Regions from separate parts of the Pseudarthrobacter sp. NPDC055928 genome, predicted to be linked through region 1. Evidence: predicted binding sites of a transcription regulator. Region 1 holds the regulator's gene; the other holds the start of a gene.
The links. Region 1 encodes LexA, which represses DNA repair genes until DNA is damaged. Its sites were predicted from a motif close to TCGAACANNTGTTCGA; they were not measured.

Region 1 (4,586 bases):
AGGACGCCGGAGTCCAGCAGCTGCTGCCAGACGTCGTGGGGCCGGTCCAGTCCGCCGAAGAAGACGAAGTTCGAGTCCGAAGCGGCGGGTTTGAGGCCCATCCGTGTGAGCTCCGAGACGATGCGGTCACGCTGCTTCTTGATGTCCTCAACATCGGCCATCAGCGCCTCGCGGTGCTGGAGGGCGGCCAAGGCCGTGGCTTGCGTGACGGCGGACAGGTGGTAGGGCAGCCGCACGAGGCGCAGGGCGTCCGTCACTTCGGGGGCGGCAGCCATGTAGCCCAGCCGGGCTCCGGCGAGGGCAAAGGCCTTGCTCATGGTCCGGGTGACGATGAGGCGTTCCCGGCCCGGCAGCAGGGTCAGGGCGCTCGGCGTACCGTCGTGGGCAAATTCGTGGTACGCCTCATCCACAATCACGATGGTCTGGCTGTCCTCGCCGGCGGCGTACACGGCCTCCACAACATCCAGCCCCAGCCCTGTGCCGGTGGGGTTGTTGGGCGAACTCAGGAAAACGATGTTCGGCTGGAGTTCCTTCACCTGCAGGGCGGCTGATTCGGCGCTGAGGCCGTAGCCGAGCGCACGCTGGCCGGCAACGTACTTTGTGTCGGTGCCGCTGGCCAGTAGGGGGTACATGGAGTACGTGGGAGGGAAGCCCAGGGCCGTGCGGCCGGGTCCGCCAAACGCCTGGAGGATCTGCTGAAGCACTTCGTTAGAGCCGTTGGCTGCCCAGATGTTGGTTGCGTCAAGACCGTGGCCAAGGTACTCGGCCAGCGCAACGCGGAGATCGGAAAATTCACGGTCCGGGTAGCGGTTCAGGCCGGCGGCTGCCTCGGTGACTGCTGCGCTGATCGCGGCCCGTACGTCCGCAGGAACGCCGTGGGTGTTTTCGTTGACGTTCAGCAGAATGGGAACATCCAACTGGGGAGCCCCGTACGGGGTCAGGCCACGGAGGTTGCTGCGGAGGGGAAGGCGGTTCAGACGCTCTAGCTGGTCATTCACCTGAACAGTTTAGTGCCGAAGCATGGACCCCGAAAATGTGACGGTCAGCGGCAGCGTCACTTCACAGGTACAAACAGCTGCTGGCCTGGCACGACAGCGCCGGCAGTGAGGTTGTTGAGCTGGACGATGTCCGCTATCACGTCGCGGGGATCGCGCTCGGGTGCAACCGCTGCCGCGATCGCCCACAGTGACTCCCCGGACTGTACGGTGACGGACACTGTCGGTGTGATTGAGAGATCGGCTGCGGAGTCTGCTGCCTTGGCGGGGGCGTTCAAGAATCCCGCCAGCAGGAAGATCAGGACAGCGAGCAGGACCAGCGGGATGCCGATCAGGACCACCCGTCCGCGTCGCGTCAGGCGAAGGGGCGGCAACTGCTCCTTGCCGGGGCGGACCTGCGGGACTGACGTGAGGTGCTGTACCGAGACGAACTGCGGACGGGAGTCCTGCGATGCTGAAAACGCTGACATGAAATGAGCCCTCCTGGACCATGCTTTGCTGCCCGGAGTGTTCCTTCCGCTTGTCCGGCGAAGCGGACGTTCCCGAAGTATTCGAATCTTCGAACGCTTCCGGATGCGAATAGAACACATGTTCGAACTTTGCTTCTTCTGTTTTAGCACTTATCAACGAACATTGTCGAGACTCGCTAGAACAAATGTTTGAAAAAGTGTTGCGGCTGGCCTACGTTTGAACCAAGGATCAACCACCCGAAGTACAGCCACCTCTGTAGTTGATCAGCAGGGTCTGACAATCAATGCCGGAGGCTCCCGGCACCCGGCGCCGGAGGCACCGGGGCAACGGAAAGGCATTGGCTAACATGGCAGCAGCAGCCGGCGGCAGGGCGACCCCGCGGGGTCCACAGCCCCAGAGGACTCCCAAGGGGCTGACTGCCCGTCAGAAGAAGATCCTGGAAACGATCCAGCGTTCAGTCAATGACAACGGATACCCCCCGTCCATGCGCGAAATTGGCGACACCGTGGGGCTGGCCAGCCTCTCCAGCGTGACGCATCAACTCTCGCAGCTGGAGAAGTTGGGATACCTGCGCCGGGACCCTAAGCGGCCACGGGCCATGGAGGTCCTGATGCCGCTCACCCTGGACGGCGGGACTGCCAAGGCTCCCGGCTCCGCCGCACCGGCAACCCTGCGGGGCATCAGCGGCGGGAAGGTAACGGAGCTTTCCACTGCCATGGATACGGCCATGGTTCCCCTGGTAGGCCGGATCGCAGCCGGCGGGCCGATCCTTGCGGACCAGGTGGTTGAAGACGTGATGCCCCTCCCCCGCCAACTGGTCGGTCAGGGCGAGCTCTTTATGCTCAGGGTGGCCGGAGACTCCATGGTGGACGCGGCCATCTGCGATGGCGACTGGGTGGTGGTGAGGCGCCAGGCCGACGCCGTGAACGGGGACATCGTCGCAGCCCTCCTGGACGACGAAGCAACCGTCAAGACGTTCCGCCAGCGGGACGGCCACACGTGGCTGTTGCCGCAGAACACGCAGTACGAACCCATCCTGGGCGACCACGCCACCATCATGGGCAAGGTCGTTTCGGTTCTGCGTTCACTCTAGGTACATTGCCCAGCAGCAAAAAGATCAGCTGAGCCCGTCCACAAGGGCTGGCTCAGCTGATCTTCGCAGTTAACTCAGGCGTGCTCTTTGGACAGCCGTTCCAGCGCCGCAAACGCAATCTTTCGATCTGTGGTGGGCCAGAAGGGCGGCAGCGCACCCCGGAGGAACCCGGCGTACCTCTCGGTTGCCAGCCGTGAATCAAGCACCGCCACCACACCTTTGTCCCCGGTGGACCGGATCAGCCGGCCGGCACCCTGGGCAAGACGGATGGCGGCATGAGTGGCGGAGACCGACATAAAGCCGTTGCCGCCGGCCTGGGCGACGGCCCGGGAACGGGCAGTCATAAGGGGGTCGTCCGGCCGAGGGAACGGAATGCGGTCAATCACCACCAGCCGACAGGAGCCGCCGGGTACGTCCACTCCCTGCCACAGGGACATGGTTCCGAAGAGGCATGTGTCAGGCTCGTCGGCGAACTGCTTGACCAAGGCGGTCATCGTGGAATCGCCCTGGCAGAGGATGCTCAGTCCCAGACGGGGCCGCAAGGCGTCGGCTGCTTCTTCTGCGGCGCGGCGTGAGGAGAACAGGCACAGTGCACCGCCGCCTGAGGCCCTGATCAGCGCCTCGAGCTCCTCCAGCGCCTCCGCGGACACACCGCGCCCGGGCTTGGGCAGGTGCCCGGCAACGTACAGTATTCCCTGCTTTGGGTAGTCAAACGGGGAACCGACGTCAATGCCCGTCCAGCTCGGGGCGCCCGGGCCCACAAGGCCCAGCCCGCCGGCGGCCGGCTCGAAAGCGGAGCCGATGGCCAGTGTGGCCGAGGTCAGCACTACGGTGTGGCCTTCGAACAGTCCCTCGCGCAGCTTCCCTGCGACGCTGAGCGGTGCGATGTTTATCAGTGCCGGTGCGGCGTCGTCGGGCTGCGCATAGCCTTGCTGCGGATCGAAGGTGCTGGCACGCGAGAACCACACCACTTCCCGGTTCTCCCGGGCCACGATCAGCCGTTCACACAGTTCCAGGATGAGCATCAGACGTGAGCGCGCGAGCTGCCGCCCGCCGTCGGCCGCCTGGCTGCTGTCCCCCTTCGAGTCGGACAGGGCAGCCCTGCAGGCGTCACGCAGCTGGTCGATGCAGTCCAGCTGCTCGTCATTAAGTCCGTTGGGAAGGAGCCCGTTGGGAACCCCTGCCAATGCCAGTTCCAGGTTGGCGGCCGCAGCGTTGAGGGCGTCCACCGTAATGGCCGTGTGCTTCCGCGCTCCGGCAGCCGCCGCATGGACCATCGCTACGGACAGCTGCCCGGACACCGCACCGGTCACCCGGTCCTGTAGCTCGTGCGCCTCGTCAACCACCACGACGTCGTATTCGGGCAGGACAGCCAGCCCCTCGAACGCGCTGACGGCGAGCATCGCGTGGTTGGTGACCACAACATCGGCGTCGGCCGCGTCCTGGCGGGCGAGTTCGCTGAAGCATTCAGCGGCCATCGGGCACTTCTGCGCCCCCAGGCATTCCATCGACGTCACCGAAACCTGCCGCCAGGCACGGTCCGTGACACCCGGGAGGAGTTCGTCACGGTCGCCGGTAGTGGTTTTTTGCGCCCAGTCGCGCAGCCGCACTACCTCTTTGCCCAACTGCGACGCCGGTCCCCCGAGAGCGGCTGCGAAGTGCGGCACGCTGGTGTCCTCGCCAAGGGAAAAAAGCTGGCCTTCGGAGGGTTCCTCCGAGGGAAACCCGCCTTCAAGCTTGTGCCGGCAGACGTAGTTGGAGCGACCCTTCACCAGCGCCACCTTGACGGGGCGGTCCAGGGCCGGGGTGATGGTCTTCAGCAGCCGCGGCAGGTCGCGGCCCACAATCTGTGTCTGCAGGGCCAATGTTGCGGTGGAAACCAAGGTGGGCTTGTTGCTCACCAGCGAGTGCGCAATGAGCGGAATCAGGTAAGCCAGCGACTTTCCCGTTCCAGTGCCGGCCTGGACCAGGAGGTGGTCGCCGGTTTCGATGGCACGGGCCACCTGCCTGGCCATCTCGTGCTGGCC
Region 2 (4,586 bases), on a different contig from region 1:
CATCCCGGGATCGTGCTCCCACAGCCCGGCGAGGAAAGCCTCCGGGTGATGCGCCTTCAGCCAGGCGGACTGGTAAGTGGGTACGGCAAAGGCGGCACCGTGCGCTTTGCAGAAGCCGAAACTTCCAAAGGCCTTCAAAGTGCCCCACACCTTGTCCACGACATCCGGTGAATAGCCTTTTGCCCGGGCTTCCTTCCGGAAGAATTCCTCCACCTTCGGTTCGAGTGCCTCGTTGCCCAGGGCGCGCCGGAATTCGTCCGCCCGGGCAAGTCCGCACCCCGTCATGACGTCGAAGGTCTTCAGGATCTGTTCGTGGAAGACGGTGACGCCATGGGTTTCCTGCAGAACCGGTTTCAGGTCCGGGTGGGGGTACACCTCCGGTGCAAAACCGTGGCGGTGTTCAAGGAACGGGCGCACCATGTCAGATTTCATGGGTCCCGGGCGGAACAACGAAATGTCGATGATGAGGTCGTTAAATTCGCGCGGCGCCATCTTGCCAATGAGCTCCCGCTGGCCCGGCGACTCGATCTGGAAGCATCCCAGGGTGTGGGTGCTGCGGATCAGTTCATAGGTTGGTTCGTCGTCCAGCGGCACGGCGTTGAGGTTGATAAGGCCATTGTGGGCGATATAGTCCGGGCCAGTTCCCTCCGGACCCGTTGGGTGTGCCCCCGCAGCAACCACTTCGGCTTTGGAGGGATGGAGCCGGATGACCTCACGGACAGCGAAGGCCATGGCACTTTGCATCCTGACCCCCAAAACGTCCAGCTTGAGCATCCCCATGGGGTCCATGTCATGTTTGTCGAACTGGCTCATGGGCAATCCCAGTCCGCTGGGCTGCACGGGGGTACGGTCCAGGAGCGTGGCGTCACCAAGGATCACCCCGCACGGGTGCATGGAAATATGCCTGGGAAGCCGGTCCAGCCGTTCCGTGAGGTCCACCAGCAGGTCAAGCTGCTGGTTTTCGGCGAACTCCCGTTGCTCCACCCTGCCGGCGAACTCGCGCAGTTCAGGTTTCTCCACCAGCGCTTCGCGGAACTTGCGGGCCGAAAAACGCCACAGTTGCTTGGCGATCTCCCCAACATCGCCCTCGTCCATGCCCAGGGCCATGCCGGCATCCCGGACAGCGCCGCGCGCACGGTAGCCGTTCTGCATGCTCATCAGCGTGACGCGCTCGGCACCGAAGCGGTCAAAGATCCTCCGGTATACGTTGTGCCGCTCAGCGCTTTCAACATCGATGTCGATGTCCGGCAGGGTGGCCCGGTCCTGAGACAGGAACCGTTCGAAGATCAGGTCATGCTGCAGGGGGTTCACCTGGCTGACGTCGATGAGGTAGTTGACCAGGCTGGAAGCTCCTGAACCCCGGGCGGCGGCGCGGACTCCCATGTCAATGATCATCCGGGAAACCTCGGCAACAGTCAGGAAGTAGGAGGAGAACCCAAGGTTTCGGATGATCCCCAGTTCGTGCTCCAGCCGCGAGCGCATTTCCTTTTCGGCGGTACCGGATACACCGGGAAACCTCTTGCCGATACCGGCCTCGCAACGCTGGACCAGCTCAAGGTGCGGGTCCTGGCTGATACCTATTACCGAGGCTTCAGGGACTACGGGCTGCTTCCAGCCCATGTCAGTTACTGGGTCAATCCGGCAGAGGTCGGCGAGCGCTTCTGTCTGCGCCATGAGCTGTTTGAGGTCCGCCGCACCGTATCCTGCGGCGCCGATGATTTCCTTGCCCAGCTGGAGCATTTGGGCGGACGATTTCAGCCAGGCTTGCCCGTTGGGCTGAAGGAGGGGTTCTGCGGCCAGTTCAGGCAGCGACTTCAGTGTGCGGGCCGAGTCCAGGACGTCAGCCGTGGCGGCGCCGTCCTCGGCGCAGTACCGGACGGCATTGGTGAGCACTGCCGGGACCTGGTGCTCCTCCGCAAGTTTGAGCATCCGCACCGCGTGGGCTGTGCTCAGTGGTGAGCCCGGCGAGCTCAGCTGGGAAACCACTTCGGCGACCATGGTTCCTCGCGGCATGGCATCAAGCCAGCGTTTGAAGAGGGTGCGGGGACGCAGGTACCGCCGCCCGCCCATGGCACGTCCGACGTCGGAATCCGGGCCGATCAGCACAGTCAGGACCGGCTTCAGGGTTTTCGGATCAAGCGTCCGGGAGGCGAGTTCGGCGCGGGTGACGGCTACCGGCACTGCTCCCCCGGCTTTGCCGGAGGTCCGGGCATGGGCGTCGGACACGAGCCGGCACAGCGCACGATAGCCCGCACCGCTGTTGTGGCCGCGGGCGAGGACCACCACCCGTCCAGCAAGCTGGGTTCGGTGGTCGCCGTCGTCGTCGAACACCGCAAGGTCAACACCCACGATGGGGTCAATCCCTGCTGCCATGCAGGCCTTGAGGTGTTTGACAGTGCCGTACAGGCCGTCCCGGTCAGTGCAAGCGAGCGCGGTGGCGGCGTCGGAGGCAGCAACCTGGGCGAGTTCGTCCGGCCAGGACACCCCGTAGTGGGCGCTGAAGGCTGTGGAAACGTGGAGGTGTGTGAAGGTCATGCTGTTCTGGGTTGGATTGCGTCGTGGATCCGGAGCAGCCGCCAGCGGCCGCTTCCGAGGTGGCGGCTCAGGTCCAGGGTGAGGGTTTCTTGCTTCTTGTGGCCGGTTTCAGCTGGTTCTGCCCGCACCTGGACCCGCCAGATTTCGTGGTCCACCAGCCCTGGCCCGCTTCCCAGGGGTGCGCGGCTTTCCTCGGCCCACCACTGCCTGCGTTCGAACCACCGGACAGGTTCGGCGCAGACGGTGTAGTGCTGCCCTGCCCACTGGAGGGACACCGGCTGTCCGGATGCGCTGCAAAGGACGTCAACTGTTTCGCTGAACATGCCCATGGGCGCCTCCCGGAACTGAATGAACCGTTGCCCGGGGACGGGTCATCCCGGGGTTTCGAACACGGCTGTTCGAATACATATTCGAATAAATCCAGTCTACGCCGGTGCCCCGGCAAAACCTAGACAGGGGTGGACGGACGGGACGGCAGGTAGCAGGATGGTGGCATGAGCACCAATGACGCACTCCTGAAGCAGGTAAGCATCAAAGCCCAGGACTCCACGCTCCTGGCCACTTTTGATATTGAAGGCAACATCCCGGGCTCGGGTGCGTACGTGGTGGGGCTTATGGCCGCCAGCCCTGACTACTCATCGCAAAGACGGCTGGGCATTGAATTCATGAACGGGGAGGCGATCGCCTTCTACTCGTTTAGCCATGAACAGGGAACCGAGGAGAACTACGACCTCAGCGGAGTCACGCATTCGGGCAGCACCATTACCGGAGTCTTCCCCATGGATGCTATCCACGGGCTGGGCAAGGGACACATCATGTCTGCGTTCAGTGAGGCCGACGGCCGGGAATTCCAGTCCGGCATCGCCGTCGAGGAATCACTCTAACCAGGGAAAAGAGCAGGCGCCCTGCCGGAACACATCCGGTGGCAGGGCGCCTTGGAATTACTGGAAACAGCTCGGGACTGCTGGGGACAGTGTCAGCTGTTTTCTTTATGGACCTTCAGCTCGAGTTCGATGAATCCCGAAATCATGGCCCGGTACGTTGACTCCACGATGTCCGGATCGATGTCCTTCTTTTCCGCGGCGGACCTGACGTGTTCGATGATCCGCTCCACCCGGCCGGGGGCCCGGACTTCGGCGTCGTCCCCCTTGAGGGTTCCGGCAATCCTGATCAGCCGTTCGCGCCGTGCAATGAGGGTGACGATCTGGTCATCCACCTCGTCGACTGCAATCCGCACGGCGGCGAGCTGTTCCTTGTCGGCCAGCGCGTCCCTATCGTTTCCTTGAATTGTCGCCATCTTCTGACAGTATCGAAGCATGCAGCCCAGAGTCGACTTCATCTCACTAGGTGTGCGCAGCGTAGCCGCCTCCCGCCGCTTCTATGCCGAAGGCCTTGGCTGGCCCGTGCACAAGGAATTCCCTGATGACGTGATATTCATCCAGGTCAACCACGGACTCATCCTCTCCCTGTGGAACGCCGGCCAAATGCAGGCCGAGGCCGGCGTTGATGCGCCAGGGCCGGTCCCCTGCATCACGCTCAGCCAGAACCTGGCCAGCACGGAGGAAGTGGACCGGGTCATGGCCGAAGCCGCTGCTGCCGGGGCGAGTATCGTTGCGGAGCCGGTCACCCAGCCGTGGGGCGGGTACAGCGGCTACTTCGCGGACCCGGACGGCTTCCGCTGGGAAATTGCCTACAACCCCACGTGGGCAGTGGACGACGCCGGCAAGGTCACCGTCTAGGAGTCAGGAACCCCCGCCGCACCCGGGTCTGGGGATGGGTCAACGAACGAACGGCTTGGCTTAGAACAGCGCCTCGACGGGACGGATGAGTTCCGGGGAATTGTTGCGGACGTTTCCCACTTCCCGGCCAACGGAATCCACGCGCCAGTCCCCTGCCACATCCTTCACATGGGCGCGGACCAGGTCCACCAGGAAGGCTGCATCGTCAATCTGCGGGTCGATCCACGACTCCATGGTGGCCCGGTCCATGGGCAGCGGCACACGGTCGTGCAGGGCGGTGAGCTTGCCGAAGACAGTTGACTCCGATCCCGG

Region 2: the regulator LexA is predicted to act here: its motif matches at 2,934-2,949, upstream of ACFC25_RS15010 (DUF6504 family protein).

The regions. Positions count from the first base shown of each region.
Region 1 covers NZ_JBHJZH010000011.1:4,858-9,443, forward strand. The annotation lists gene ACFC25_RS14125 (histidinol-phosphate transaminase) at 1-998, opposite strand, end outside; gene ACFC25_RS14130 (LysM peptidoglycan-binding domain-containing protein) at 1,055-1,465, opposite strand; gene lexA (transcriptional repressor LexA) at 1,813-2,559, shown strand; gene ACFC25_RS14140 (ATP-dependent DNA helicase) at 2,634-4,586, opposite strand, start outside.
Region 2 covers NZ_JBHJZH010000012.1:18,437-23,022, forward strand. The annotation lists gene ACFC25_RS15005 (DNA polymerase III subunit alpha) at 1-2,535, opposite strand, end outside; gene ACFC25_RS15010 (DUF6504 family protein) at 2,532-2,864, opposite strand; gene ACFC25_RS15015 (hypothetical protein) at 3,030-3,419, shown strand; gene ACFC25_RS15020 (chorismate mutase) at 3,512-3,832, opposite strand; gene ACFC25_RS15025 (VOC family protein) at 3,852-4,274, shown strand; gene ACFC25_RS15030 (SOS response-associated peptidase) at 4,335-4,586, opposite strand, start outside.